Regions from separate parts of the Pannonibacter anstelovis genome, predicted to be linked through region 1. Evidence: predicted binding sites of a transcription regulator. Region 1 holds the regulator's gene; the other holds the start of a gene.
The links. Region 1 encodes HrcA, which represses chaperone genes, less so after heat shock. Its sites were predicted from a motif close to GTTAGCACTCNCNNNNNGNGAGTGCTAAC; they were not measured.
Positions count from the first base shown of each region.

Region 2: groES (co-chaperone GroES) is a predicted target of HrcA. The motif match lies at 10,912-10,940, and genes of this name have one in related genera.

Region 1 covers NZ_JBAKBF010000003.1:243,395-258,836, reverse strand. The annotation lists gene V6L75_RS06490 (ATP-binding protein) at 1-1,432, shown strand, start outside; gene olsB (l-ornithine N(alpha)-acyltransferase) at 1,657-2,607, shown strand; gene V6L75_RS06480 (transglycosylase domain-containing protein) at 2,795-4,978, shown strand; gene V6L75_RS06475 (M48 family metallopeptidase) at 4,979-5,716, opposite strand; gene V6L75_RS06470 (DUF2852 domain-containing protein) at 5,895-6,308, opposite strand; gene phaZ (polyhydroxyalkanoate depolymerase) at 6,591-8,192, opposite strand; gene hemW (radical SAM family heme chaperone HemW) at 8,549-9,706, opposite strand; gene rdgB (RdgB/HAM1 family non-canonical purine NTP pyrophosphatase) at 9,703-10,344, opposite strand; gene rph (ribonuclease PH) at 10,353-11,066, opposite strand; gene hrcA (heat-inducible transcriptional repressor HrcA) at 11,263-12,312, shown strand; gene V6L75_RS06440 (HesA/MoeB/ThiF family protein) at 12,343-13,149, shown strand; gene secB (protein-export chaperone SecB) at 13,220-13,714, opposite strand; gene V6L75_RS06430 (ActS/PrrB/RegB family redox-sensitive histidine kinase) at 13,929-15,287, shown strand; gene V6L75_RS06425 (ActR/PrrA/RegA family redox response regulator transcription factor) at 15,348-15,442, shown strand, end outside.
Region 2 covers NZ_JBAKBF010000002.1:100,292-115,733, forward strand. The annotation lists gene V6L75_RS03265 (glycosyltransferase family 39 protein) at 1-1,248, shown strand, start outside; gene V6L75_RS03270 (ChbG/HpnK family deacetylase) at 1,359-2,156, shown strand; gene V6L75_RS03275 (Crp/Fnr family transcriptional regulator) at 2,389-3,078, shown strand; gene V6L75_RS03280 (acyl-CoA thioesterase) at 3,100-3,516, shown strand; gene V6L75_RS03285 (hypothetical protein) at 3,740-4,027, opposite strand; SAM-I-IV-variant riboswitch at 4,099-4,210, opposite strand; gene V6L75_RS03290 (YoaK family protein) at 4,406-5,137, shown strand; gene V6L75_RS03295 (hypothetical protein) at 5,227-6,228, shown strand; gene V6L75_RS03300 (SlyX family protein) at 6,239-6,445, opposite strand; gene V6L75_RS03305 (glutathione binding-like protein) at 6,615-7,319, shown strand; gene V6L75_RS03310 (hypothetical protein) at 7,383-7,931, opposite strand; gene V6L75_RS03315 (hypothetical protein) at 8,002-8,565, opposite strand; gene groL (chaperonin GroEL) at 8,832-10,472, opposite strand; gene groES (co-chaperone GroES) at 10,529-10,816, opposite strand; gene V6L75_RS03330 (sigma-54-dependent transcriptional regulator) at 11,065-12,474, opposite strand; gene V6L75_RS03335 (hypothetical protein) at 12,683-13,252, opposite strand; gene V6L75_RS03340 (EAL domain-containing protein) at 13,623-15,197, shown strand.

The sequences.
Region 1 (15,442 bases):
TGTGCGGGCACTGGAAACCTCGGGCGAAACGCTGCTGCTGCTGATCGATGAGCTGCTGGATTTCTCCCGTGCAGAAGCCGGCAAACTGACCATTCAGCCGGGACCGGTGGATCTGGAAGGTCTGGCCGAGCATGTGGTGGAGCTGCTGGCACCGCGTGCCCATGCCAAGGGGCTTGAGATCGGCTTCACAGCCGACCCGGCAATTCCCCGTATTGTCACCGCTGATGCCAACCGGCTGCGGCAGATCCTGTTCAATCTGGCCGGCAACGGCATCAAGTTCACCGAAGAGGGCGGCGTTCTCATCAGCCTCTCCATCGCTCCGCAGGAAAGCGGCAGCCTGCTGACGCTGGAAGTTAGGGACACCGGGATCGGCTTTTCGTCCGCGGATGCCGAGCGGCTGTTCGGAGAGTTCGAGCAGGTGGATCACGGCCCGGCACGGCGTTTTGGCGGCACGGGCCTTGGCCTTGCCATCGTCCGCCGCCTTACCGGCCTGATGGACGGCACGGTCGAGGCGCTGGCGGAGGAGGGCAAGGGTGCCATCTTCCGCATCTGTCTGCCGCTGCCGGAAGCTCCGGATACCGCAGGACAGGCCGGGGAGGGGCTTGCAAGCCTTGCGAACCGGCGTGTGGTCATTGTCTCGCAAGGGGTGATTGAAGGCAAAGCACTGGCGCTGCAGTGCACCGCTCATGGCGCCAGCGTGCAGCTTGTGCAGCCGGGCGATGATACGCTTGCCGATGCGCTGCCCCATGCGGACCTTGTGCTGCTGGAACACGGCGCGGTGGCCGATGGCGCAGGCTGGCTGGCGACCGCCCGTGCAGCCGGCTGCAGTGCGCCAGCCATTGTTCTGGTTACCCCGCAGGAGCGGGACCGGCTGGACCGCCTGCGCGAGGCAGGTTTCTCCGCCTATCTGGTGCGGCCCGTGCGAGGGCGCACATTCCGGCGCATCATTGCCAGCCTTATGGGCGAAGGCGGTGAAACGCTGGCCTGGGAGGCGGCCGTGGATCTGCCGCCGGAACGTATTCCGGGCGCGCCGCACCGGCTTGCCCCGGCCCGGCCACTGCGGCTGCTCTTGGCCGAGGACAACGATATCAACCGTCTTCTGGGCGAAGCACTGCTGCGCAAGCTTGGCCATGAGGTGACGGTGGTGCCCGATGGTCTGGAAGCCTGGCGCGCAGCCAGCGAGCAGAATTTCGATGCCATCTTGATGGACTTGCACATGCCGGGGCTCGACGGGCTGGATGCCATGGCCCAGATCCGCGAGATCGAGACCGCCCGGGGGCGCCCGCAGGTGCCGGTGCTCATCGTCACGGCGGACGTGATGCCGGCCGCCCGCGACCGGGCAAGGGCGAGTGGAGTTGCCGGTTTCCTCACAAAACCGCTTTCCCGCGAAGCCGTTGAAGAGGCACTGGAAAATCTGCCCGCCCGGACATAGTGCCGCTCCCGGATTGTTACCATGACGAAATATTGTGAACGCTGGCCGTTGTCATGCTAGTGTTGGAAAACTATGGTCTACGGCAAGATCAGGATTTCGCCGGTTAAAGGGATGAGAATCGCTGTACCGGCGTAGCAACCTGACAGGACAAACGAGGCCTGCGGCACCGGTTCCGCAGGGCCCCCGGTGGGAAACAACCGAGGCAGATAGGGGACCGAATCTCGATGATGCGGCCAGGTCTATTTTCTCCGCGCAAGCTTGTGCAGAAGTTCGTGCCCATGATGGGCGAACAGGGCATTTCCGCGCGTTTCTTTCCCGGCTTTGCAAAGCCCTTGCATGGTGAAGCTGGTCCTGCCGGTGATGTGTCTCTTGGCCGTGTGGGCTCTCTTGAGGTGCGCCTCGCGCGCACCGCGCGTGAAGTGAAGAAGGCGCAGCGCCTGCGCTATCACGTCTTCTACGAGGAAATGTCTGCCATTGCCGATGCGCAGACCCTCGCCACCCGCCGTGACATGGACGCCTTTGACGCCATCTGCGATCATCTTCTGGTCGTTGATCACGCTGCGATGAAGCGCAACAAGCTGGGCCGCCTGCAGCCACAGATCGTCGGCACCTACCGTCTGCTGCGCCAGGACGTGGCCGAGGCCCATGGCGGCTTCTATACGGCCAGCGAATATGACATCCAGCCGCTGGTGGATGCCAATCCGGGCCTGCGCTTCCTGGAACTGGGCCGCTCCTGCGTACTCAAGCCCTACCGCAACAAGCGCACGGTCGAGCTGCTCTGGCACGGCATCTGGGCCTATGTGATCCGCCACCGCATCGACGTGATGATCGGCTGCGCTTCCATCGAGGGCACGGATCCGGACCGGATCGCCAGCCAGCTTTCGTTCCTGCACCATCATGCCCGTGCGCCGGAGACCTGGCGTGTGCGTGCCGTGCCGGAACGCTATGTCGAGATGAACCGCGTTGCCCGCGAAGAGCTCAATGAAAAGGCGACCTTGCGCGAGCTGCCGCCTCTGGTGAAGGGGTATCTGCGCCTCGGTGCCTATATCGGCGATGGTGCCGTGGTCGACTATCAGTTCGGCACCACGGATGTCCTCATCGTTATGCCGGTGACGCAGCTGAATGAGCGCTATGTGAATCACTACGGTGCGGACGCCTCGCGCTACTCGAGCTGAGCCGTCTAACAACTCGCTTTAACATTAGAAACCGCTGCTTCTTTGAGGAGGCGGTTTCTCTTTGCGGGGGCTGCGTGCCGGCGACCCATCCGCACCCAAGGTTTAACGCCACCTTAAACCAGCCGCTCTAGTTTGATGCAGACTGCCTTGCGCTCCCCGCACAGGCCCTCAGAATGACGAGAGGCTCATGGCACGCCGCCCGGCTGGCAGCAATCGGATCGAACCGGCGTTTGGCCCTGCCAGCGGCGATCTTTACGATGTGCGCCCGGGAACCGGTGACGTTGCAGCAGAGCGTCCGGTCAAGCGGCCCCGGCGTCCGCGTACGGATGATGGTGACGCCCCTGCCCCCCGCCGCAAGCGCCCCGTAAAGCCTGGCGGAAAGAGCAAGGCTAAAAAGAAAGCCCGCCGCAGCCGCACCCGCTCTTCCAATCCGTTGTTCTGGCTGATCCGCAAGGCATTTTATTGGGGCTTCGTGCTTGCCATCTGGGGCGGCATCGCTGCCACCGGTGTGGTCGTCTACTACGCGGCCCATCTGCCTCCCACCTCCGAATGGAAGGTTCCTGCCCGGCCGCCCAATGTGAAGATCGTTGCCACCACCGGCGAGCTTCTGGCCAACCGGGGCGACACGGGCGGGGAAGCCGTACGTCTGGAGCAGCTTCCGGCATATTTGCCGCAGGCGGTAATTGCCATTGAGGACCGGCGGTTCGAATCCCACTTCGGGCTCGACCCGATCGGCCTTGTCCGCGCCCTTGCCGTCAACATGACGTCGGGCCATCTGGTGCAGGGCGGCTCGACGCTGACCCAGCAGCTGGCCAAGAACCTGTTCCTCGAGCCTGACCGCACCTTGAAGCGCAAGGTGCAGGAAGTGGTGCTGTCACTTTGGCTGGAGGCCAAATACTCCAAGGACGAGATCCTTGAGATGTATCTCAACCGCGTCTATCTGGGCGCAGGCGCCTACGGGGTGGACGCCGCCGCCCGGCGGTATTTCGGCAAGTCGGCAAGGCTTGTTACCCTGCAGGAGGCGGCCGTTCTGGCAGGACTGCTGAAAGCGCCCAGCCGCTATGCCCCCACGCGCAATCCCGAGCTGGCGTTTGAACGATCCAAGGTGGTTCTTGCCGCCATGCGCGATGCCGGCTTCATTGATGCAGCGACCGCCCGGACAGCCATGAGCGAGCCCGCCCATGTGGTCAGCGACCGCAACACGGCCAGCGCCAATTATGTCGCCGACTGGGTGATGGATCTGCTGCCGCAGTTTGCCGGGTCCATCGACAGCGACATCATCGTCGACACCACCATTGATCCGGTGATGCAGCAGGCTGCGGAATCAGCACTGGTGACTGCGCTGAATGCCCACGGACGTGAATTGGGGGTCTCGCAGGGCGCCGTCGTCATCATGGACACGGCAGGGGCCGTACGGGCCATGGTGGGTGGCCGGGACTATCAGAAGAGCCAGTTCAACCGTGCCACCAACGCGCGCCGTCAGCCAGGCTCCGCCTTCAAACCCTTCGTCTATCTGGCGGCGCTTGAAAGCGGCCTGACGCCGGACACGATCCGCCGGGACGAGCCCTTCTCCCTCAAGGGCTGGCGCCCGCAGAACTATACCAAGCAGTATTATGGCGATGTCACGCTCACCGACGCACTGGCCATGTCCCTCAACACCGTGGCTGCGCGGCTGGCGGTGGAAACCGGACCCGGCAAGGTGGTCAAGGTAGCGCAGAAGCTTGGCATCCGCTCGCAACTGGCGGCCAATCCCTCGCTGGCGCTGGGCACATCGGAAGTGACGCCGCTGGAAATCACGGCGGCCTATGTTCCCTTCTCCAATGGCGGCTACGGAGTTGTGCCCCATGTCATCCGCCGCATCCGCACGGCGGAAGGCCGCACGCTCTATGCCCGGCAGGGGGATGGAACTGGCAAGGTGATCGACGGGCTGCGCCTTGCCCAGATGAACCACATGATGGCGCAGACACTTGTCACCGGCACGGGCAAGAAGGCGATGCTGGCAGACCAGCGCCCGGCGGGCGGCAAGACGGGTACCAGCCAGGACTTCCGCGATGCCTGGTTCATCGGCTACACCGGCAACCTGACGGCCACCGTCTGGCTCGGCAATGACGACAACAGCCCGACGAAGAAGGCGACGGGCGGCTCCCTGCCAGCGGAAATCTGGAAGGCCGCAATGGACAAGGCGCATGCCGGTCTGCCCGTTGCGGGCTTGCCCGGTGTTGCCGAACAGCTGCCGCAGAATTACGGCCCTGTGCCCACCGACAATGCCCCCATTCCCCCGGCGGATGTGGGGGCCGATGGCCGTGTCATTCCGCCGCCGCCTTCCGAAGGCGGGCCGCTCGGCTTTATCGGCCGGCTTTTCGGCGGCTGATCAGCCGAACAGATGCAGCTTGCCGCCCTCGTCCTTCAGCCACTGGCGGGCTTTGGGCGTGTGCGGGGCAAGCTGCCGGCACAGCGCCCAGAACCGGTCCGAATGGTTCATTTCCCGCAGGTGCGCCACCTCGTGGGCAGCGACATAGTCCAGGATTTCCGGCGGGGCAAGGATCAGCCGCCAGGAGAAGGACAGCCGCCCGTTCGAGGCGCAAGAGCCCCAGCGGCTGCGGGTGTCGCGCAGGGAAATGGCCGCGGCCTTCACCCCCAGCGTGGCCGTGTGGCGGGCCACGGCTGCTTCGATATCGGCCCGTGCCTGCCGCTTCAGCCAGTCGGCCACCTTGCGGCCCGTATGTTCGGCAGCGCCGGGCACGCTGAGCACCGCATGACCGTCTGCATCAAGCCCTGCCGTTACAAGCCCGCGCAGGCGGCCCGAAGGCTCGATCCGGTGAAGGATTCCCCGGACAGGGACAACCGACCCGGCGGCAAAGGGGGTTGTCTGCGGCAGAGCGGCGAGCTTTTCCTCCAGCCAGCCGGCATGTTTTTCGGCAAAACGCTGGGCGGTAGAGAGCGAGCCGCCCTTGGGAATGGTCAGCACCGGGCCGGACTGGTCATGCGGCAGGCGCAGCAGATAGCGGCGCGCCCGCGGATCAGGCCGCAGGCGCACGGCAATCTCGCCGCCGCTCAGCGGCAGCACGATATGGTCCGGAAAAACAGGCCGCCGCAGCCGTGAGAACATTCCATTTCCCTGCAAGTCTCGCAGACAGGCGCTGCGAGTGTGATTCGAACGTATCAGAGGGTATCTGGTTTTGCTGGCGTGAGGAGTGGCTTGCAGCGGGAAACCGCGCCTTCCAAAACGGCGAAAGCGGCGCAAGCTGCGCCGCTTCCCGCGTGGTGTACCTTACCGGACCGGCCGGTCAGGCAGGACCAGAGGTGCCTGAGCTGCGGCCACGGGCGGCCATGAAGCGGTCGAACTCTTCCTGATCCTTGGCCCGGCGCAGTTCGCGCAGGAAAGTATCGAATTCGGCGCGCATGGCATCGAGTTTCGCACGCTCTTCCTCGAGGCGCTTTAGTTCGCGTTCCCGGTAGTCATCAAAGGCTACGTTGCCGGTCCGGCCAAAGCTTCCCGCATTCATGTTATTCACCGCACTCTTGATCGGGCTTCTGTTCCATTGATCACGGGCGTCACGAAACATTGTTTCGAAACGGTCACCCCAAAGAATATAGGCAAGCATTGCCAGTCCAAGCGGCCAGAACAACACAAAGCCCAGCACCATCAGCACGATGCTTGCCGCATTCCAGCCAGGCCTCAACACAGTGTTCCCAGTCATCGTCATCCCCTTTCGGATTTCAACAGATAAAGACGTGGGAATGCGCGGCCTGCCTTTCAAGAAGACCATGAGGCCCCTCATCGATTACACGGTGCGCCGGGTTGTCTGCAGAATTGAACGCAAAAGCGGAAGACGTCCTTGAATCAATGACTTGGACGGAAGGTTGGGCTCTCACCGGCCCCTGCCGCAGACATGAAAAAACCCGGCCCTGCCCTGATCACCTGCCGGAAGGCAGGCCTCAGAGGGCAGGGCCGGGCCTGATCTCTGGTCTGATCACCGGTCTCAGGCGACCGTTTCAGCCAGTTTGCGGGCCTGCTCGATCCAGTTGTCACGGGCCATGCGGCCGCGGAAATCCAGACGGTCGTCCAGCGCCTCGATCTGCGCATCCGTCAGGCCTGCGATCTGCCAGAAGTGGAAGATGCCCGCTTCATTCAGCGCCTTTTCCAGCTTGGGGCCGACGCCGGTGATGGCCTTGAGATTGTCGGCAACGCCCTGGGGCTTGGCCAGCAGGATCTCGGCCAGCGGGTCGCTCTTCGCAGCTGCGGCTGCCTTCGGCTCAGCCTTGGCAGCAGTTGTCACGTCCGCCTTGGGGGCGGGCGCTGCGTTGGCCCTGTGCGTTTCGGCTACCGGTTTTTCCACTGCGGCCGGTTTGGCGGCGGCAGCTGCAGCAGCTTTCTTCACACGCTCGCGGTTGGCTTGCGAGTGGGTCAGGATGAAGTCGATCATGCGCGGGGCGATTTCGGCGCGGAAGCGCGAGCCATTGAACACACCATAATGGCCCACATTCGGCTGTTCGTAATGAGCTTTCATGTCCTCCGGCAGGCTGGTGCAGAGCGTGTGGGCAGCGCGGGTCTGGCCACGGCCGGTGATGTCGTCCTTCTCGCCCTCGATGGTCAGCAGGGCGGTGTTACGGATGGCGCCGCAGTCTACGAGTACATCGCCGTGCTTCATCTTGCCAAGCGGCAGGGAGTGCTCGATGAACACGCTCTCCACCGTCTGCAGGTAGAATTCTGCCGTCAGATCCATCACCGCCAGATATTCATCGTAAAATTCGCGGTGCTTCTCGGCACTGTCACCATCGCCCTTCACCAGATGCTGGAAAAAGTCGCGGTGGGCGATGAGGTGCCGGTCGAGGTTCATGCTCATGAAGCCCGACAGCTGCAGGAAGCCAGGATAGACGTAGCGCATCATGCCCGGATGCGGGAACGGCACCTGCATGATCACGTTGCGCTTGAACCAGTTGATGCCCTTGGACATGGCCAGATCATTGACGGCGGTGGGCGCGACACGGGTGTCGATCGGCCCGCCCATCAGTGTCATGGTCGAAGGCGCATAGGGATCGTTGCGCGCTTCCATCACCGCAACAGCGGCCAGCACCGGTACCGAGGGCTGGCACACGGCCACGACGTGGGTGTCCGGCCCGAGAAAATGCAGCATGGAGATGACGTAGTCGATGTAGTCATCCAGATCGAACTTGCCGTCCGAAAGCGGCACCATGCGGGCGTCGATCCAGTCGGTGATATAGACATCGGCGCGCGGCAGCATGGCCTCCACCGTGCCGCGCAGCAGCGTGGCATAGTGGCCGGACATGGGAGCAACGATCAGGATCTTCGGGTCGTTACGGCGCTGGGCGGTGCCGCGCTCGAAATGCAGAAGGTCGCAAAAGGGGCGGCGCCAGACGACGCGTTCGCTCACCGGTACCTTCATGCCGCCGATGGTGGTTTCGGCCAGGCCGAACTCCGGCTTGCCATAGCGCCGTGTCGTGCGCTCAAGCACCTCGCAGGCGGCCGCAACCTGCCGGCCGAGCTGCGTGTGGCTCATCGGGTTGAACGGGTTCTGGAAATAGAGCCGTGTTGCGTCCGCTGCGGCACGCACCGGGCCCATGGCGGCATGGTTGATCTCGTAGAGATGATAGAAGGGCAACACTTCTGATCCTTCGTCGCTGGCCCGGCGAACACGCACTGTCTCTGCCGCGTATATCAAGCCCGGCTTCTGGCATTGCAGCAGAATAGGCTGATATTGCCGTCTGCATCAATAGCCCGAGTGTGAACAGCCTGACACCAACAGGTTGACAGCTCATGAAGCCAGTTCTGCACTCTGTATCATACAAAGGACTATTTGCTGCATTGCTGTTGTCGCAGTGCAGCATGAAAATAGAGAGAAATCCTATTTTGCTTAAGGACTTATTGCTGGTGAGTTGAAGCCTCCGGCTGCGCTGTTCCGGAAGCAGGCGCGAGGCATTACGCCGCCAGATCCGCCACGACTGCGTCCAGCACGAAAAAGCCGTCGCGGGTGGCGCGGACACGGGTTTCGTCCAGCTTCTCGACCATGCCATGCTCCAGCAGGTCGTTGAGGCGGCGCGGGTCGATGGAGCGGCCGGACAGCCGCTCGTAGCGGCGCATGTCGACGCCCTCGATCAGCCGCAGGCCCATCAGCAGGTATTCATCGCCCTGCTCCTCGTCACTCAGCGGCAGGTCCTCCACCATGCCGTGGCCGCGCTCTTCCACATGGGCAAGCCATGTTTCCGGATGGCGCTCGATGGCTGTGGCGCGCTTGGTGGCGCCCAGCGACAGGCGGCCATGGGCACCCGGCCCGACGCCCACATAATCGCCGTAGCGCCAGTAGACGAGATTATGGCGGCATTCCGCGCCGGGACGGGCGTGGTTGGACACTTCATAGGCCGGCAGGCCGAGATCAGCGGTCAGATCCTGCGTCAGCTCGTAGAATTCCGCTCCCAGATCCGGGTCTGGCACGATCAGCTTGCCCGCCTGATACAGGTTGAAGAAGGGCGTGCCTTCCTCGATGGTCAGCTGATAGAGCGACAGATGATCGGCGGCGAGTTTCACCGCCTGGCGCAGCTCTGCCTCCCAGCCGGTCACTGTCTGGCCGGGCCGGGCATAGATGAGGTCGAAGGACAAGCGCGGGAAGGTTTCGCGGGCAATCTCGATGGCCTGCAAAGCCCCGGCCACGTCATGCAGACGGCCGAGCTGGCGCAGGTCCTGATCGTTGAGCGCCTGCACGCCCAGAGATACCCGGTTGACGCCAGCTGCCCGGTAGCCCCGGAAACGTTCCGCCTCAACGCTGGAGGGATTGGCTTCCAGCGAGATTTCCACGTCCGTATCGATCGCCCAGTGGCGGGCGATGGCTTCCAGAATGCGCTCCACCGTGCGCGGCAGCATCAGCGACGGCGTGCCGCCGCCAAAGAAGATCGACTGCACCGTCCGGTTTGGCGTCCAGGCGGCAAAATGCGCCAGCTCCCGCTCGAAGGCCGCAACAAAGCGGTCCTGGTCGACCGGCTGATGCCGGACGTGGGAATTGAAGTCGCAATAGGGGCACTTGGCCGCGCAGAAGGGCCAGTGCACATAGATGCCGAAGCCGCCGTCCGGGGTGGTGGTCATTCTTGCTCCAGGCAGGCCTTCGAGAACAGGGTGAAGGCGCGGGCACGGTGGGACAGGGCAGGCGTGGTTCTGGACCAGCCGTGTTTTTCTTCCGAAGTCATCTCACCGAAGGTGCGCTCATGGCCGTCGGGCTGGAACATCGGGTCGTAGCCGAAGCCTTTCGTGCCGCGCGGCGGCCAGACAATCTGGCCTTCCACTTCGCCGCGGAAAAACTCCGCATGGCCATCAGGCCAGGCAAGGCAGAGCACGGCCACGAAGGAGCCGCGCCGGGCTTCCGCCGTCACCGCGCCTGCCTGCTGCAGCTTTTCTTCCACATTGCGCATGGCCATGGCAAAGTCCTTCTCCGGACCGGCCCAGCGGGCGGAATAGATGCCAGGATCGCCATTGAGAGCGGCCGCGCAGAAGCCGCTGTCATCGGCCAGCGACGGCAGACCGGAGGCCTCTGCTGCCGCACGGGCCTTCAGCTCCGCATTGGCCTCGAAGGTGGTGCCGGTTTCTTCCGGTTCCGGCAGGTCCAGCTCGCCGGCCGAAACCACATCGAACCCATAGGGGCCGAGCAGCTCGCGGATTTCGCGCAGCTTTCCGGCGTTGTGGGTGGCCACGACCAGACGGCCCGGCTCCAGCTTGCGGTGTGCCATGGGGTGCCTCACAGGATGGACATTTTCTGCAGGTCGATCAGGCGGCCGATGCCGCCGCGGGCAAGATCCAGCAGTGCCTTGAACTCTTCCTCGGAGAAGGGGGCGCCTTCCGCCGTGCCCTGGATCTCGACAATGCCGCCCGCGCCGGTCAGCACGAAGTTGGCGTCGGTCTCGGCAGCGGAATCTTCCTCATAGTCAAGGTCCAGCACCGGGTTGCCCTTGTAGATGCCGCAGGAAATGGCGGCCACATGGTCCTTCAGCACCGGCTTCTTGACGATCTCGCGGGCGCGCATCCATTCGATGCAGTCATGCAGGGCCACCCATGCGCCGGTGATCGAAGCCGTGCGGGTGCCGCCATCGGCCTGGATCACGTCGCAGTCGATGGAAATCTGGTTCTCGCCGAGGGCTTCCAGATCGACCACGGCGCGCAGCGAGCGGCCGATGAGGCGCTGGATTTCCTGGGTGCGGCCGGACTGCTTGCCGGAGGACGCCTCACGGCGCATGCGCGTGCCGGTGGCGCGCGGCAGCATGCCGTATTCGGCCGTCACCCAGCCCTTGTTCTGGCCGCGCAGCCAGGAGGGCACGCGCTCTTCCAGGCTGGCGGTGCACAGGACGTGGGTGTCGCCGAACTTCACCAGGCAGGAGCCCTCGGCATGCTTGGAAACACCACGCTCCAGCGTGACGGACCGCAGTTCATCGGCAGCACGTTTGGACGGACGCATATCTGGCTCCTGACTTGAAAATGGCCGCTGCGGCGCACTGGCCCACAGATCTTTCCGCGCTTGTAGCCCTGAGACCCGAGAGCCGTAAAGGCCTGCTTGCACTCTGCGGCCATTTTGGTCCTATATCTTGCAGAAGAGCCGTGAATTGCCCGAAGCTGGCAGCACACGAAACCCGGCAGAGGATGAGGTTGGATACGTGAGCCTGAGCGATCTGGACAAGCGGTCCCGCGAGATTTTCCGATCCATCGTCGAGACCTATCTGGACACCGGCGAGCCGGTCGGCTCGCGCAATGTGGCGCGCGGCCTCGGCATGTCGCTGTCGCCGGCCTCCGTACGCAACGTGATGGCTGATCTGGAGCATCTGGGCCTGCTCTATTCCCCGCACACCAGCGCCGGGCGCCTGCCGACCGAAACGGGCCTGCGCTTCTTCATTGATGCGCTGCTCGAGGTGGGGGACCTTTCACAGGAGGAGCGCGAGCGCATCGACGTTCAGGTGCGCGCCTCCAGCCACACCAAGGGCACGATGGAGCATGTCCTGACGGAGGCGAGCCAGCTTCTGTCGGGGCTTTCCAGCGGGGCAGGTGTGGTGCTGACTCACAAGCAGGATGTGCGCCTGCGCCAGATCGAGTTCATCCGCATTGAACCGCTGAAAGCCCTTGCCGTTCTCGTGGGTGAGGATGGCTCGGTGGAGAACCGCATCATCGATCTGCCCTCCGGCCTGCCGCAGTCGGCGCTGGTGGAGGCGGGCAACTATCTCAATGCCCAGATCCAGGGCCGGACCCTGTCGGATGTGCGCCGCGAACTGGAACGCCTGCGCGAGGCCAACCAGGCTGAGCTGGACAGCCTCACCCAGAAGATCGTCGAGGCTGGCCTGGCAGTCTGGGCAGGCGAGGGGGGCGAGGGCGACACGCTGATCGTCCGCGGCCAGTCGAACCTGCTTACCGATGTGGACGTGGCGGAGGATCTGGAGCGGGTGCGCTTGCTATTCGACGATCTTGAAAACAAGCGCGACCTCATCCAGCTGCTCGGCCTTGCCGAAAAGGGGGACGGGGTGCGCATCTTCATCGGCTCGGAAAACAAGCTCTTCTCGCTCTCCGGCTCGTCGCTGGTCGTCTCGCCCTACCGGGACCGGGAGCAGCGCATCGTCGGCGTCCTGGGCGTCATCGGCCCGACCCGCCTCAACTATGCCCGGGTGATCCCCATGGTGGATTACACGGCCCGCCTCGTCAGCCGCATGCTCGGCTGACAGGCCTTTCAGATACAGACAGGAACCGTCATGTTTTCTCCCGCAGAGCTGGAGCGCTATGCCCGTCACATCGTGCTGAAGGAGGTGGGCGGGCCGGGTCAGCAGAAGCTGAAGGCCGCGCGTGTTCTCGTCATCGGCGCGGGCGGGCTCGGCGCACCGGTGCTGCAATATCTGGCGGCGGCCGGCGTGGGGACGCTGGGCATCGTCGATGATGATACGGTATCGCTGTCCAACCTGCAGCGGCAGGTAATTCACGACACGGAGCATCTGGGCGAGCCGAAGGTGTCAAGCGCTGCCGAAGCGATTGCCCGGCTCAACCCCAATGTGACCGTGGAGCCGCATCCGGTGCGGCTTGCGGGCCACAACGCCATGCAGCTGATCCAGCGCTATGATCTCGTCATCGACGGTTCGGACAATTTCGCCACCCGCTATCTGGTGTCGGATGCCTGCTTCTTTGCCCGCAAGCCGCTGGTCACCGCTGCCGTGGGGCGCTTCGACACGACCATCACCCTGCTGAAACCCCATGAAACCGGCGCAGACGGCACACCCAATCCGACCTACCGCTGCCTCTTCCCGAAGCGCCCGGCGGAAGGGCATCTGCCGACCTGCGCCGAGGCCGGCGTTCTGGGGGCGCTGACTGGCCTTGCCGGAACATTGCAGGCGCTGGAAGCCATCAAGGAGATCACCGGCATCGGCTCCGGCCTGACCGGGAGGCTGCTGATGATCGACACGCTGGCCATGCGTTTCGAGACCATCAACTACCGCCGCTCTCCCGCCAATCCGCTCAACGGCGATCATCCGAAGACCTGGGCGGAGCTGCTGGAAGAGGAACGCTGACACCTGAAAAGCAAAGACCGCAGCCCGGATGGGCTGCGGCCTGAAGTCTTGCCGGAAATGGCTGTCCGGATCAGTTCGGAACCGGAGCCGCTTCCTGGTTGGCCATGTTCTGGCGGTAGAGCTGGGCGAAGTCGATCGGGTCCAGCATCAGCGGCGGGAAGCCGCCGTTGCGTGTCGCATCGGCCAGGATCTGGCGCGCAAACGGGAAGAGCATGCGCGGGCACTCGATCATGACGAAGGGGTGCAGGTGCTCGTTCGGCACACCGTTGATGCGGAACAGGCCGCCGTAGACCAGCTCCACGTTGAACATGACCATGTTCGGGCGCTCGGCCTTGGCGCTCAGCGACAGGACCACATCGAAATGACCATCGGCGACCGGCTGGGCGCTGACGTTCACCGAGATGTCGAGCTTTGGCTGTTCGCCCTGCTGCAGCGAGCGCGGTGCGTTCGGGTTCTCGAAGGACAGGTCCTTGATGTACTGCGCCAGGATGCTGAGGCCCGGTGCTTCGCCACCCTGTGCATCGCTGCCCTGCGCCGCGGCGCCACCTTCGTTGATGTCCGTCATCTGTCTCGTATCCGTCTTTCAGTTTCAGGCCCGGCACAATGCTCCGGACCATCAAGCGGCAAGCCGGTGCCCGCTCATCGGTCGCAGAACACCATCTGGAGAGGCTGGCTAGCACGCGAGCACCTGTTCACACAAGAGGCCTGGGCATACTGCGGTGAGTGGACACAGAGGGAGAGGGCTTGCCACGGCACGGATTTCGGCCCAGTTAGTTGCCATGAACGATCCAGTTGAATCCGGTTTCATCCTTTCCCACCGCAGGCTCAGCCTGGATACGCTGGTGCGCCTGCGCTGGCTGGCGGTTGCGGGCCAGACCGTGGCCCTGCTCGTGGTGCAGCTGGGGCTGGGCTATCCGGTGCCCTCCGCGCCCGCCTTTGCGCTGGTCGCCTGTTCGGCTTGGCTCAATGTCTTCCTGAAGATCCGCTCGCCTTCCGCCAAACGCCTGCCGGACTGGGCGGCGGCCGGGCAGCTGGCCTATGACATCCTGCAGATGAGCGGCCTCTTGTTCCTCACCGGCGGCCTAGGCAATCCCTTCGCCTTCCTGCTGCTGGCGCCGGTGATGGTGTCGGCCACCGGCCTTTCGGGCCGCCTGACGCTGATGCTGGGCCTGCTGGTGACGGTCTGCGCCACGCTGCTGGCCTTCATCCATTTGCCGCTGCCCTGGCCGGAGCCTCATGTCTTCTCGCTGCCGGATGTGTATTCGGTCGGTATCTGGATGGCGCTTGTCTGTTCTCTCGCCTTCATGGCCGTCTATGCTTTCCGCGTTGCGGTGGAAGCACGCCAGCTGGCCGATGCGCTGGCCGCCAGCGAGCTGGTTCTGGCGCGAGAACAGCATCTCAATGCCCTCGATGGCCTTGCCGCCGCCGCCGCCCACGAGCTGGGCACGCCTCTGGCAACGATTTTTCTGACGGCCAAGGAACTCTCGCGGGAATTTGACGAGGGGGACCAGCGCCGCGAGGATGTGGTTCTGATCCGTGCGCAGGCGGAGCGCTGCCGTGATATCCTGCGCCAGCTGACCACCCTGTCGAGCGACAAGGACCAGCTGTTCCAGCGCATGCCCATGTCGCAGCTGATCGAGGAAGTGGTGGAGCCCCACCGCGGCTTCGGCATCAGCATCAATGTGGACTTTGCCGGCAAGGAGCCGGAGCCGGTGGGCGTGCGCAATCCGGCCATTCGCTATGGCCTCGGCAACCTCCTTGAAAACGCAGTGGATTTTGCTGCGTCTGCCGTTCAGGTCAAAACCGCATGGGATCAGAGGACCGTCAGGATCGAGATCCGCGATGACGGGCCCGGCTTTACCCCGGACGTATTGTCGCGGATCGGCGAACCTTACATTTCCTCCCGGGCCTCCCGTTCCCAGACCGGGGGAGGCCTCGGACTTGGCTTTTTCATTGCGAAAACCCTGCTTGAACGGACCGGTGCGCGGCTGATGCTGGAGAACCGCCCTGCCCCCGAAACCGGGGCTGTCGTGCGTATTTCCTGGCCCCGCAGCAGCATTGAGGGCGGCTCGGATATGGACCCGGCCGCGGTTTCTGGCCATATAAAGGACACTATTCACGAGCGAGGGGCTCCGTGAGCGGCCAGACACCATGCTGGCAGCGGAGCTGATCACGTCTGTAAATGCAGGACGGCACCCATGAGTGACACAGAGCTTCGCAAGATTGAGGCGGAAGACAAAAGCCTTCTGCTTGTTGATGACGACAAGGCCTTCAACCAGCGCCTTGCCCGGGC
Region 2 (15,442 bases), on a different contig from region 1:
CTTTCGGCGGCCATCGGGTCGCTGGTGCTCTGGCGCACGGCCTTTCTGTTGTTCGGCCCGCGTGTGGCCGGGCTGTCCGTGCTGTTCCTCAACGCGACGCTGCTTGTTGGCATCGGCGCTGTGCTGGCGACACCTGATGCGCCGTCCGTGTTCTTCTGGGGACTGACGCTCTGGGCGCTGGCGGAACTGACTGCTTCGGGAAAGGCGAACTGGTGGCTGGCGGTCGGGCTGTTCGCAGGCTGCGGGCTTGTTTCCAAATATTCCGTGCTGTTCCTTGGGGCCGGCATCGTGCTGTGGCTGCTGATGCCAGCCAACCGCCGCTGGTTCCTCTCCTGGCAGCTCTGGGCGGGCGGGCTCATCGCTCTTGCCGTGCTGTCGCCAGTGCTGATGTGGAATGCGGACCATGACTGGGCCTCGTTCTACAAGCAGTTCGGCCGCGCCGGGCGCGGCGAGTGGACGGAAAAATTCATCATCGAGTTCATCGGGGCCTTCCTCGGTCTGCTCAATCCGCTGGTGGCCATTCCGGCGCTGGCCGGGCTCTGGCAGCTTGTGCGGCGGATGGTTCGGGGCGAGGCGGGCGCCGGGCTGGCCGTTCTGACCACGCTGCCGTTCCTCGCCTATCTGCTCGTTCATGCGCTGCATTCTCGTGTTCAGGGCAACTGGCCAGCTCCCGTATTCCCGGCCTTCTGCATCATGGCGGCGGTGTTTGTGGCCGGTTCTGCAGCGCGCTTCTGGCGCGGGCTTGCGGCGGTGGCGGTTGTGTTGGGCCTCGGATTCGGCGCCGCGGTGCAGGTGCATGCGGTATCCCCGTTTACCGGCAAGTTTGCCCGCAAGGACCCCACGTTCCAGATGCGCGGCTGGCCGGAAATCCATGATGAGCTGCGCCAGATCGCCGATGCGCAAGGGGCCGGTTACATCGCCACCATGGGCTACGGCCTCAATGGCCAGATGGCCTTTGCCTTCCGGGGCGAGATTCCTGTCATCCAGCTCAATGACCGCATCCGCTATGTGATGATGCCGCAGCCGGGGCCGGAACTGTTCTCCGTGCCAGGCCTCTATGTTACCGAAGCGCGGCGCGATGCGGCCGAGCGGCTGTCGGAAACCTTTGGCAGGGTGGAGCTTGTGGCAACCCTGACCCGCAAGGTTGATGGCGTGCCGCTTGAAGATCTCTTGGTCTATGCCGTAGAGCAGCCGGAAGGCTCGCCGCTGGAGCCAATTGATCCGGCTCTCTGGATGGGTGCGCAATAGTCTGATGCCGCTAAGGCATGCCTGAATTCTGTTTCCGATTGTATTCCAAGCCTTTTTGCGGTTAGCAAAGAGCCATGGTGCCCCGCGATAAATTGCGGGTAGGGGGCGGAATGAAACGGATCACCCTGGCGGCAGTCGATTATGGCTTTGCGTTCGGCACAGACCGGGCCATCCGCGAGCTTTTGGCACAGGGCCGCCTCAGTGCCGTGGGGTGCCTTGCTTTCTCCGAGCTCTGGCGGCGTGAATATGCGCCCTTGCGCGAGGTGGTGGATGGTGCGGCCAGCCATGCACTCGTTGGCCTGACGCTGACACTTACAGGTGCGTTTGGTGAGCCGATGAGCCCGCGCTGGCGGCAGGAGCTGGGAGTGGCGTTCCGCAGTACCAGCTGGTTCGCGCGCCGCGCAGGCTTCAGGCTGCTTCCCGAAGAAATCATCCTTGAGGAGATGTCTGCCCAGATCCGCAGTTTCATGGAGCATTTCGGTGCTGAGCCGCAGTTCATCACCCTTTCAGATGGCCTGATGCGCCACAGGGTGCTGGTGCAGCTGCTGGCAAGGGCTGTAGAAGCCGGGGGACTTGCAACCCGTCCGCTTCTCGTTTTTCCGCAAGGTGAGGGGCGGCCGCTGCGCCATTTCAGCCGCTTTGCACTGAAGCTCGGCTTTCCGGTGCTTGCCAGCGGTCCCGTGCTGCCGGATCTTCCAACAGAGGCAGAGCTGCAGGAGGCGCTGCGGCATCATTTCGACGGACTGCCCGAAATGGCCTTCGTTGTGGCGTGGCCTTCGATCATCGATGACCGCTTGCGCCGGCAACTTCCGAAAGCGGAGCTCGCAAGGCGTGAGCGGCATTTTGCCGTGCTCAAGAGCCTCAAATTCTTCAACACGCTGGCAGAGAAGGACATCTTCCTTTACTGAAGGCGTACCAGCCGGTCTCTTTCCTGCCCGTCCTCGATCTGGCCTTTCGCAAACGGAAACGGCTCCAGTGGGGGCTGGAGCCGTTCTTCGGGAGGAGACAAACAGCTCTCGCTGTCTGCTATTGTGGATGTGGGTTGTTTTTGCGAGATTGCCAGAGGCAGGGCAGGGAAATTTTACAGGGCAGGCGGGCGGCGCAAAGCTGCAGCTCTGTCATGAGCAAGGGGCGTGTCTCGTGTCGGATCTAAAGGGCTTTCTCGACAACAGCTTCACTCTCGAGGGGTTGCCGTCAGAACTGGCGGATGGGCTCACCCGTCTGGCGCGCCCGATGAAGGTAAACCAGGGGGCGATCCTTTTCGAAACAGGCGATCCGGGCAATGGCTGTTATGCCATTCTGGAAGGCTCCCTCAAGGTTTCCATTCTCTCGGTCGAAGGGGATGAGCAGCTTCTGGCCGTGCTCGGGCCGGGAGATCTGGTGGGTGAACTGGCGCTGCTCGACGGGCGCCCGCGCTCGGCCACCGTGACGGCGCTGAAGGCGGCACGGCTCGCCTTTATCGACAAGTCGGCCTTCGAGCGCTTTGCCGATGAGAATCCGCAGCTTTACCGGCACATGCTGGCCATCGTCGGCAAGCGGCTGCGCCAGTCCAACGATGTTCTGGCCGCCCGTTCCTTCCTGCCGCTGCCGGGCCGTGTGGCCCAGACGCTGATGCAGCTGGCGGAGACTTTCGGCAAGCCGCTGGATAACGGCCGCATTCTCATTCACTACAAGCTCAGCCAGTCCGAGATTGCCAATATGGCAGGCGCCGCGCGCGAGAATGTCAGTCGCGTGCTGAACGACTGGAAGCGGCTCGGCACCATCAGCCGTATTTCCGGATACTACTGCCTTGAGCGCCCGGAAGTGCTCAAGCAGGCTGCAACCCTCTGATTTTCCTCCCCACCGTCTTTCATGGAGAGCCATGTGACAGCCACTTCGGACGCAGAAACCGAACAGCCAACCGGTGACCTGACCCTTCGCACCATGGCCATGCCGGCCGACACCAACGCATCTGGCGACATTTTTGGCGGCTGGGTGCTGTCGCAGATGGATCTTGCGGGCGGCATCGCCGCGGGCCAGCGGGCCGGGGGGCGCGTGGTGACCATTGCCATCGACCGGATGAAATTCATCCGCCCTGTGCATGTTGGCGATGTGCTGTGTATCTACACCCGTGTTGGCCGGATTGGCCGCTCTTCCATGGAGATCAACATGGAAGCCTGGGCTCTGCGCCACCGGTATGGCCAGCGGGAAAAAGTAACCGAGGCTATGTTCACGTTCGTGGCCGTGGATGAGGATGGCCGTCCGCGTCCGGTTCCGGCGGAGTGCTGACCTGCGGCGGGTGATACACGCAAAGGCGGGCCCGCTGCCGGGAACCTCGCCACTGTTCTCATGGCACGGCGAATAATGGCATGATGAATAAAAGGAAGAAGCCGGTCAGGCGGGCCTGACCGGCTTGCGGCCTGCTTGGCAGCAGGCGGAACAGCACGGAGCGCACGGCAATCAGCCATGGCACGTGAGAATAGCGTGGTTCGGGAGCGGTTTCCGCAGCGTATCAGCCGGGAAGGGTCTGCCGGGCGCGACGCTCGAGATCGGCGTAAAGGCTCTCGTCGACCGCTTTGGAACAACCCGTGTTCCACAATGCGATCAGCCCTTCCACCCGTGTCTTGCGCATCTCTGAGGTCAGCGGCGCATGTGTACGGCGGAGCGCGGCGGTCAGTTTCAACTGACGCAGGCGCTGCAGGACATAAAATTCCGAGGCGGTCAGGGAAGAACGGGCGGCAGGCGCGGCCAGGTCCTTCAGCTGTGCCCCGGCCAGGACAATCTGGACGGATGCGTTCACGGCGTTTCTCTCTCTTCTCGACATTAAAAAAATCCTCCATCGGTTGCCCGAGGAGGACTGGCGCATTGACGTTCTGACCGCTTGGTTGCCCTGGATTTCTCCATGGCCACATCCCTTTGCGGGGACCACCTTGCCCGGCCGGGCAGGTTGGCGAGGGCGCCAGCCCTTCTCTTGATGATGGCCGCTTTATGCCATGGACGGCGCATGGGGTCAATCACCTGAGAAGACCGGTTTGAACCTGTTTCCAAGTGCCCGTCTGAACCTCGTGTGTGGTGGTCAACAACTCCTTAATGGGATGCAGGGCAGGGTGTAGGCAACGCAGGTGAGCCGTGCAGGCAGGGATGTGAGCACGGCTGAGGGACAACGGGAACGCGACATATGACCGGCGAGAGGATGAGCCGCCAGGGGCCGTTTGATCCGGCCCGGCCGTTGACCGCAATGATGCTGGCATTCTGTGCCTGCTATGTCGACGTCATCTGCGTCCTTGGCCTGTTCCACACCTTCACCGCCTTCGTCACGGGCACGCTTGTCGTGCTTTGCACGGAGATCTTTACCCTGCCAGATGACGCCAAGCTGAAGCTGGTGGTGCTCGCGACCTTCTTTGCCGCAACACTTGGCTGGTACGAACTGATCGTCCGCCTGAAAGCGGCCGGGCACCTGCGGCTGGCGCCATTGCTGGTGCTGGAAGCGGTGCTGCTGATAGTGTTCATGCTGGTGGCAGTGCTGGCCGGGCCACTGGAGCATCCCCTGGCGCTTGCGACAATCGCCGCCGTGATGATCTCGACCCTCGCCATGTCGTTGCAGAACGTGATCATGAGCGAGCTGCTGAGCTATCACGCGCCGACAACCTTCATGACCGGCAACACAATGCGCCTGATTGCCGGCCTGGTTTCCGGCTGGCTTTCCACGGCACCGGCGGCGCCCGGTCAGGTGGCTGACGCCCGGGCGGGCGCCATCCGGCACGCGCAGGTGATACTGGCCTTCGTCGGCGGCGGGTTGATGGGGGGCTTCGGGATGATGCAGTCCGGTTTCTATGCACTGCTGCTGCCCGTCGGCATTCTGCTGACCATGGCGGCGGCACAGCGGCCTCTATCCTCCGGGCAAGGCTGATCCGTCACAGCTTTCTGGCGGGCGCGTCTTCACTCATGACCCTGTCCATATCGGGAGGCGCAGCCTCCCGCAGTCATGAGGACCAGCCCATGCCGGTACAAAACGATGCCACCCTGCAGATGATCAATGCAAACAATGCTGGCTTTGGGACGGTTCGTCTCGATCCGAGGGCGGAGACAGGCAACTATCAGGATCATCTGGCGATCCAGGCCGGTCAGCTGCCCAGTGTCTATTACGGGCTTGCAGGATCGGACAATACGACGAGATTCAGGCCTCTCCACCGAAGCGGCCTTCTGGCAACAACGGCCCGGACCCGTCTGTATTTTGCGGTGGGGGGCATGATCGGTCAGATCACCAATCCGCGTGCCGCCCTGACCACAAACATGCAGCATGTGTGTGGTCCGGTTTACACCAGCCGGTTCTATGTCTTTGTCCGGCTTGGCGTGACGCTCACAGATTTTCAGACGTCACTGCAGGCCATGCAGACTGTCGCACAGACCATTTCGACGGATGATCTTCAGGATATGAATGTCACGGCGCAGGCGAGTGGTGGAACCGGAGTCTATTATGTGAACTCAGGCGCTCTTGCCGGTACGTTCTGGGCGCATAAGGACACAGGTTGGGAGACTTCCATTCTGCCTTCTGCGGTCAACAACCGGCTGCGGCCGCTTTGCCTGATGGACTTCCGGATTCAGCCCAGCCAGGTTGCCGTTGCCCAGGGAACGGGGCCCGCCTATCCTGCAAGCCTTGCGCTGGCTCCCGATACGCGGGGCCGGGTGCATACGGGACACACGCTGATCGCGCCGGGCGCATTGGCAAACTGGTACGCCGCCCAGAGTTTTGCGTCGCTGGGTGCGCCTGTTCCGGGAGCAACGATCTGGAACAAGTATGACTGGCTTGGCCAATACCAGCAGACGGCCTCCTTTGCGACGAACAATTACGCCATTACGGGTCCGCAGATCGCCAGCGGCAATGAATACTACGCCCGCGATTTCTTCAATCTGTTCCCGGTAACGAACCCGAATGCGGACGCAGCCACTGCGCAAAGCCAGTCCATCGTCTCGATGATCGATGGCTTCGTGAACAATTGAGTTTTTGCGCTCAATAATGCGGCGGGCGGGTGACGGGATGGGCGGAAATACCCGTCTCGATCAGCTCGTCGATCTGGTCCGTCATTTCCCGCAGCTTGCGCGTCAGCCGTTCGATCTGCTTGCCCTGCTCGATGACCACGGCGTTGAGATCGTCGATGGTGCGAATGGCATGGGCAAGGCCGATTTCCAGATTCACGACGCGGTCTTCATCCATCATGGCAAGGGCCTCTCGTGATATGCGGACACTTATCGGCCGCAGGTTCGGGAAAACTGACGGGGCATGGGCTTGGCAGCACGCACAGGATGCTTAAGTTAGATCCGTGGGGCGCCTTGCCTCGCGTCTTATCTCCCCTCCCGCCTTATCGCACAAGAGTGAAAGCCCGAACATGACAAGCCTTGCGGATTTTCCGATCACCCGGAAGTGGCCGGCCCAGCATCCTGACCGTATCCAGCTTTACTCTCTTCCGACGCCGAACGGCATCAAGGTCAGCGCCTTCCTGGAAGAGGCGGGGCTTGCCTATGAGCCGCATCTGGTGGACTTCGGCTCCAATGACCAGATGACGCCTGAGTTCCTGTCGCTGAATCCGAACAACAAGATCCCGGCGATCATTGATCCCAATGGCCCGGATGGGAAGCCTTTTGGCATCTGGGAATCCGGCGCCATCCTCATCTATCTTGCGGAAAAGACTGGAAAGTTTCTGCCGAAGGATCCGGCCGGGAAGTATGAGACGATCCAGTGGCTGATGTGGCAGATGGGCGGCCTTGGCCCCATGTCCGGACAGCTCGGCTTCTTCCACAAATTCGCTGGCCGCGAATATGAGGACCGCCGCCCGTTCGAGCGTTACCGTGACGAGGTGAAGCGCCTGCTGGGCGTGCTTGATCAGCGTCTTGAGGGCCGTGAGTTCATCATGGGCCCGGACTATACCGTTGCCGACATGGCCTCATGGCCCTGGCTTCGCACCATCTCCGGCTTCTATGAAGCGGCAGATCACGTTGACCTTGCAGCCCGCAAGAACGTGCTGCGCTGGTTCGAGACCTGCATGGCCCGTCCGGCCAGCCAGAAGGCAGTCAATATTCCGGCGCGGGGCTGAGAAATCAAGGATCATTCCGGCCCGGCGGAAAAGGCCGGGCCGGTCTTTATGGCATGGACCGGATCACGCAAAGATCTGCCACCATGGCGCCCAGCCGGCAGTTTTCATCTGTGCCGGAGAAATTTGCGCGGTCTTTTGATTGATCTGGCCGGTCTGGGCCAGCATTGATTGCAATGTTATTGCATGTATCATGGTACATCCGAAGTTGGCAGGGTTCTCGTCCGCGAAGCTATTGTAGAAAACATAGAAAGGTATTGCAGGCGTGTCGCCGAAGTAGCCGTTCTTTGTTGTGGCAATGAGCGTGTTCATCTGGTTGATGTCGATCGTGTAGAATGGGAACTTGTTCACGACATCGAGTTTCTTCGCCTGCACCAGCAGAACGGAGCCCTTGTAGTTCCAGATCCAGTCGCCGCCGAATTCGATCTCCAGCTTGGCACCCTGAAGGCTTGTCGTGCCGAGACCAAGGTTCTGGGCGATGGACTGGTCGTTGATCACGGCCAGATTGACGCTTGTGATCGCGTCTTCCCGGATCACCTCGCCCAGATTGGAAGAGGCCTTCATGATGTTGTAGGTCCAGGTGGACTGGTCTTTGAGAACGTCGGTAAGAGACATTGGGTGGCTCCCTGCGGTTGTCTGTCTCTTGCCTTGACGCAGACAGGGCAGGGCGCGTGAGCCGCTGGCCTCACTTCAGCGGAAACATTTCATACCAGGGCCGGGCGCCGGCATGCCGTGCCTCCTCAAGTGTCACTATGGCAGGGTGCAGCGTCAGCCGGTTGCGGTTGAACAGAAAGTCCTGCATGCGCCGGGCATCGATGAAGAGGCAGCCTTCGCTCATGCGGTGCTCCGGTCCGGTAAAGCTGGTGTAAAGCACGAAGACGGGATGGACATGCCGGTGGCCGTGGGAGGCGGCTTCTGCTGCCGCGATGAGGCTGCGGATGCCATCCACCTCGAAGGGGAAATAATTCAGCCCCAGATGCCGCTCGCGCTCCAGCCGCAGGGCGCGCACCAGATAGTGCCGGTCTTCCAGGCTCCACGCCCAGCTCGCCCCCAGATCCTCCGCAAGGCCCGGGTCCTCCTGCCAGGCGGTGACCAGCCCGATCTTCGCTGCCCGCGTCATCTGGTGGATCGTCACCAGATTGACCGTCGTCAGAAACGGCTCCGCCACATGCGCCCCGAGATGGGCCGTGGCTTCCATGAAGTCCGAGGTCCAGACCGACCTATCGGCAAGAATTTCCTGAATATTCATGACCATCCCGGCACCTGCTGTCCTGCCTTGAAGGACGCTTGCGGGGGAGGAATGTGAATATAATCCGCTGAGTGATTTGTGGGGCGGCCATGCAAAAAGGGCAGCCCTAGGGCGGCCCTTTCCGTATTCCGAGGCTGATGGACTTCTTAGAAGTCCATGCCGCCCCCCGTGCCCGCGTGGCGGGCACAGGACTTAATCTGATGGGCGCCATGCAAAAAGGGCGGCCCGAAGACCGCCCTTTCCTTATTCTGAAGCGTTTGGACTTCTTAGAAGTCCATGCCGCCCATGCCGCCCATGCCGCCGCCCGGCATTGCCGGAGCGTCCTTCTTCGGCAGCTCGGCAACCATGGCACCGGTGGTGATCAGCAGGCCAGCGACGGAAGCGGCGTCCTGCAGGGCAGTGCGCACGACCTTCGTCGGGTCGATGATGCCAGCTTCGATCATGTTGACATAGGTCTCGGTCTGAGCGTCGAAGCCGAAGGAAACATTGCTGTTTTCCTGGATCTTGCCAACGACGATCGAGCCTTCCACGCCGGCGTTCTCGACGATCTGACGGATCGGGGCCTCAAGAGCGCGCAGGACGATCTTGATGCCTGCCTGAATGTCAGCGTTGTCGGAGGTCAGCTTCTCGACTGCAGCCTTGGCGCGCAGGAGCGCGGTGCCGCCGCCCGGGACAATGCCTTCTTCGACGGCCGCACGGGTCGCGTTCAGTGCGTCGTCGACGCGGTCCTTCTTTTCCTTCACTTCGATCTCGGTTGCACCGCCAACGCGGATGACGGCGACGCCGCCAGCCAGCTTGGCCAGACGCTCCTGCAGCTTCTCGCGGTCGTAGTCCGAGGTGGTTTCCTCGATCTGCGCCTTGATCTGTGCAACGCGGCCAGCGATGTCGTCCTTGGAGCCAGCGCCATCAACGATGGTGGTGTTTTCCTTGGAGATGGAGACCTTCTCGGCGCGGCCGAGCATGTCGAGCGTGACGCTCTCCAGCTTGATGCCGAGGTCTTCGGAGATCACCGTGCCGCCGGTCAGGATGGCGATGTCTTCCAGCATGGCCTTGCGGCGGTCGCCGAAGCCCGGAGCCTTGACGGCAGCGATCTTGAGGCCGCCGCGCAGCTTGTTGACGACGAGGGTCGCCAGAGCTTCGCCTTCGACGTCTTCAGCGATGATGAGGAGCGGCTTGCCCGACTGCACCACAGCTTCAAGAACCGGCAGCATGGCCTGCAGGTTGGAGAGCTTCTTCTCGTGCAGGAGAATGTAGGGCTTCTCCAGCTCGGCGAGCATCTTCTCGGCGTTGGTGACGAAGTACGGGGACAGGTAGCCGCGGTCGAACTGCATGCCCTCGACGACTTCCAGCTCAGTCTCGAGAGACTTGGCTTCCTCGACAGTGATCACGCCTTCGTTGCCGACGCGCTGCATGGCTTCGGCAATGTCCTTGCCAACCTGCACGTCGCCGTTGGCGGAAATGGTGCCGACCTGAGCAACTTCTTCAGACGTGGTGATCTTCTTGGAAACCGACACCAGGTACTTCACGGCTTCGGCAGCAGCCATGTCGATGCCGCGCTTCAGATCCATCGGGTTCATGCCGGCGGCAACAGCCTTGGCACCTTCCTTGACGATGGACTGGGCCAGCACGGTGGCGGTGGTGGTGCCGTCACCGGCGATGTCGTTGGTCTTCGAGGCCACTTCGCGCACCATCTGGGCGCCCATGTTCTCGAACTTGTCTTCCAGCTCGATTTCCTTGGCAACCGACACACCGTCCTTGGTGATGCGCGGAGCGCCGAAGGCCTTGTCGAGGACCACGTTACGGCCCTTCGGGCCGAGGGTCACCTTGACGGCGTTTGCGAGGATATCGACGCCGCGCAGCATCTTTTCGCGGGCATCAGCACCGAACTTTACGTCCTTGGCAGCCATTTTATCGTCTCACTCTAATTTGGGTTGATGTCATTGAAATCCGGAGGTCCGCCTGATCAGGCGATCACACCCATGATGTCGGATTCCTTCATGATCAGCAGGTCTTCACCGTTGATCTTGACTTCGGTGCCGGACCACTTGCCGAAGAGCACGCGGTCACCAGCCTTAACGTCAACCGGGATCAGTTCGCCGTTGTCCTTACGGGCGCCAGCGCCGACGGAGACGACTTCGCCTTCCTGCGGCTTTTCCTTGGCGGTGTCCGGAATGATGATGCCGCCGGCGGTCTTCTCTTCGGAGGTTACGCGACGAACAACGACACGGTCGTGCAGCGGACGAAACGTCATTTGGCTCTTTCCTCTCATGCGGCGTGCCCCCATATGAAGCAGCACGCAATCCATAATGTTGATGGCTCGAGAGATCGCGGGTTACCCCGCGTCTTGTTAGCACTCCTCAACAGCGAGTGCTAACAGACCCCGATTTAGGAGTGCCTGCGGGCCTTGTCAATGCCGGACCAAATGAAAAAATCCTCCGGCTGAATGGCCGGAGGACTCGGGTTTTCGGACTTTCGGGGCTTGCGCCGCGCCGCCTGCGCTTACATGGCAGCAGTGCGTTCCGACCAGGACTGCTTTTTGCGGTAGATGGTCGAGGGGCTGATCTCCAGCGCCGCGGCAGCAAGCGCGATATTGCCGTCAAAGGCGTCAAGCGCATCTTCGATGATCCGCCGCTCCTGCGCCCACAGGGGCTCTATGGCAGCCAGCGGCCGGGCGCCGCGTGCGGGGCGGCGGCGCTCGCGGGCTTCATCGCTCCCGAGGCGGGCGCGGGCAGAGCTTTCGCGGATGAAATGCGGCAGCATGTCATAGGTAACCGCCGTGCCGTTGTTCATCACGACGATCTGCCGGATGGTGTTTTCCAGCTGGCGCACGTTGCCGGGCCAGGCATAGGCCTCCAGCCGTGCTTCCGCATCGGCATCAAAGCCCCGGAAGGATCTGCGGTCCTCTCCGGCAAAGCGGATCAGGAACTCCAGTGCCAGTGGCAGGATGTCCTCGCGCCGCTCGCGCAGGGGCGGCAGATGCACGGGCAGAACGTTCAGCCGGTAATAAAGGTCTTCGCGCAGTCGGCCCGTGGCGACTTCCGCCAGCGGATCACGGCTGGACGAGCACATGATGCGCAGGCTGGACGGAGTGCCATTTTCTGACTTCGCCAGCCCCTTGTCCTGCAGCAGCAGCAGAAGCTTGGCCTGCAGCGACAGGTCCAGTTCGTTCACTTCGTCGAGGAACAGTGTGCCGCCGGCGGCCTGCGCCGCAGCGCCCGGATAGGCCTCGCTGCCATCCCCGAACAGCTCCGTATCGATCCGCTCCACCGAAAGCCCGGCGCAGTTGATGGCGACAAACCGGTTGCCGGCGCGGCCGGACAGAACATGGATCGCTTCGGCGCACAGGCTTTTGCCTGTGCCGGACTCGCCGGTGATGAAGACCGGAGCATCGGACGGCGCAAGGCGGCCGATCTGATTGTAGACGCCCGTCATCAGTTGCGAGGTGCCGGTGAAGCGGCCGATGGGCACGCGGGACGCCGGGTCCAGCTGCCGCATGGCCGGGGTGTCACGGCGTGCGGCCTGGGGCTGCACTTGCGGACGGCGGCCATCAAGCTGAGCCTGCACCTTGCTGAGCAGTGCATCCAGCGTGAAGGGCTTGGCGATGAAATCATGCGCTCCTGCGCGCATGGCATTCATGGCCTGTGTAACAGAGCCGTGGGAACTGGTGGCGATGATGATCGCGCCGGGGCTGCGCACTGCGAAACGGGCCAATGCCTCGTCTCCACCGGCAGTCTCGATGTCGATGATCAGCACATCGGCCGAAGCGTCGCTTAGCGCATCGAGGCACTGGCGCGGGTCGGAATAGACCAGCGGCTCGGCGACGGGGCTGCTCAACCGCGCACAAACGGTGGCTGCACGTGTTGCATCCGCCGGGTTTGCGTCAAGAACGCGCACATGAATGGACCTCATGAGGTCCGGAAGGCTCCCCATCCCCGGGTTACTCCCGCTCTTGTCAGATTTCTTCAGGCAGGTCTTGTCTGAACTGTCAGGGGAGTGTTGTGCAAACGTGGTAAACAAAGCGTTGTCAGAGGCGCAAATAGTGACGGCTTTGATAGCTCGTGAAAATTTGCGGCTGCTGCAGGCTGTTGATGCCTCTGCGATTTCTGCTTCGCTGCACCTACAGCCGGGCCGCTGCAAAGCCCGCAGCGAAGGCAAGAGCCATCAGCGGAAAGAAGACTGCTGGATGCAGCAAAAACGCCGGGAAGCCCGGCTTGTCTGTGCTGGATGGCAGCGTTGCGGTGAGGGAGTGCTGTCCGTCGAGAGGGCGCGCAGGTGCTGCCTCGCCGGCTGGCTGGGCCTCCGGAATGGCAGGGACAGGTTCCTTGCCGCCAGGCATTTCCGCTTTTCGCGCCTCCTGTGTGAGAGGATGAAAACCGGGCTGATAGCTGCCCTTGGGGATGATGATGCGGACAGGGTCGTTGTGACCGGTGCCCTCATAATAATCCTCAAGGCGCTTGCGAAGCCTCGCCGCTTCGACCCGCACAATCGGGTCGGTCGCCGGGTTGAAGCTGTCGTCCCGTCCCAGCGCCTGCGTGGCGATGGTATAGCCCTTCAGAGGCACGGGAGGATCTGCGATCGAGGCTTCAACCACGAATGTCAGAAATTGCCGCAGCTGAATGGAGGCCGCAAATTCCGGGCTTTGCGTGATCTTGTGCAAGGTGAGGCGGATGATATCCCGGCAGATCACGTCTTCCGTCTCCGCTGGGGTGCCGGGCGGATCACTGCTCGGCCCGGGTGGCGCGGCACCGGACTGCGGCTCTCTGTCTTTCGTTAGCTGGCCTTCCACCTCCGCCAATCTCCTCCTGGTTCAAGAGATTGCGGGCCTCCCATCTCAGCCCCTCCATGAGAAGGCTATGGAGCCTGAGCGGAATTGCAAGGGTTTTTCGCCGGGCCTGGCAAGCGGGGCTTCCGGGTAGTCCGTTAACCATTATTAATGCGCTTTAAACAGAACTAGGCAAAGTTTTCCCCGTAAAGGCTGGCTTTGAGAGTCGGAACTGCCGTGGCTTTCGGGCAAAATCGTTAACAGAGTATTGATTCGGGGTAGTGCGGCCAAAGGCATGGGGCGTTTAGCGACCATCATCATTCTGATCTGCATGGGCGTAATTGCCCTGTCGGCCGCTGCTGTGCTCGTTTATCAGTTTGGCCGTCCGCCGGGGGAAGCGCTGTCGCTGTCGCTTGCGCTGATGTGCACGATGATCGTGGTGCAGGTTGTGCTGGGCCGCGGCCGTGACCGTGGCGAAGTCAGCGACGTTGTCGAGCGTCTGGAAGACCGGCTGCTTGAGCTGGACGAGGATGTGAACAACCTTGAGGGCCGCCTGACCGGAGTTGAACACACCATTCCGCGCCGCACGCGCGAGGAAATCGATCCGCTGTTTGCGGAGATCGAGGTGCTGGGCACGCTGGTCAAGCAAATGGCCGAAGCCATGTCTGACATGGAAACCCGCATCGAGGACCAGCGCGCCATTGGCGGCCCGGCTCCCGCACAGGGGCTTGCGTATCACGGCCAGCCTTATGAGCCGGTGCCGCAGCACATGCAGCCGCAGCTGGCTGCTCCCCAGCAGCCTCAACAGTATCAGCAGCCCTACTACCAGGAAGCGCCGCAGCAGCCGCAGGGCTATGCTGCCCCGCAGCAGCCAGCCTATCAGCCGCAGCATCAGGGGCATCACGCTCCCGAACCGCAGCGCCAGCACGAGCCGCAGCATGCGCTGCATCAGCACCAGCCGGAGCAGATGCCCGGCGGGCGGATCGAACCTGTGTTCGGCGGTTTCGAGCAGTCTGGCTTCCGCAACGAGCCGGAGCCGCAGCGTCCGGCATTCCAGCCGCAGGCCCCTGTCTCGCAAAAGGCCGATCCGGCCATGCGTGAAATGATCCGCTCGGCGCTGAATGCCAACCGTGTGGATCTTTTCCTGCAGCCAATCGTCACCCTGCCGCAGCGCAGGGTAAAATATTACGAAGCCTTCACGCGCCTGAGGGATGGCAACGATCAGGTTCTGGAGCCTGCCGTCTTCCTGCCGGAGGCGATCCGCTCCGGCCTGATCCCGCGCATCGACAATCTGCTGCTTTTCCGCTCCGTGCAGGTGATCCGCCGCCTGACAACACGAAACCGCGATGCGGCGCTGTTCTGCAACGTCTCCTCCATTTCGCTGGCAGACGAGACGTTCTTCCCCGGTTTCCTGGAGTTCGTGCGCAACAACAAGAGCTTCAGCGATCTGCTGATCCTCGAGTTCACGCAGGATGATGTGGCGCAGATGGGCGTTGTCGAGATGGAAAGCATCGGCGCGCTGGCCGAAATCGGCTTCCATTTCTCTATCGACCAGATCCATGACCTGAAGATGGACTTCAAGTCACTGGCCGAGCGAGGTTTCCGTTATGCCAAGCTGCATGCGGATTATCTCATTGGCCGCCGCAGCTCCGAGCACGGGCATATCCATCCGGGCGATTTCGGCAATCTGCTGCACCGCTACGGCATGACGCTGATTGCCTCGCATGTGGAGACGGAGTCGCAGGTTCTGGAGCTTCTGGACTTTGATGTATCCATGGCGCAGGGGCATCTCTTCTCCCCGCCGCGCCCCGTCCGCGCCGAAGTTCTCCAGGGCATGCCTGCACCCGCGCCGCGTAAGCGAGCAAGCTGAGATGGCGCCGCGTAAGCGCGCAAGCTGAGATGGCGCCGCGTAAGCGGCTCGAGTTGTTTCCTCTGAGTATCCACCTGCGCCGTCCCGGCCTTGTGCCGGGATCTGTCGGGTGGCCTGGGCCGTGACCGCCTGATACCAGCTCTCGATGAGCACGACTCATCGAGAGCTGGTTAAGCCCGTGCGGCGCTTGAGCCTTTTCAAGGCGTGATGCGTCAGCATCGAAAGCCTTGGTATGACGGGCCCCG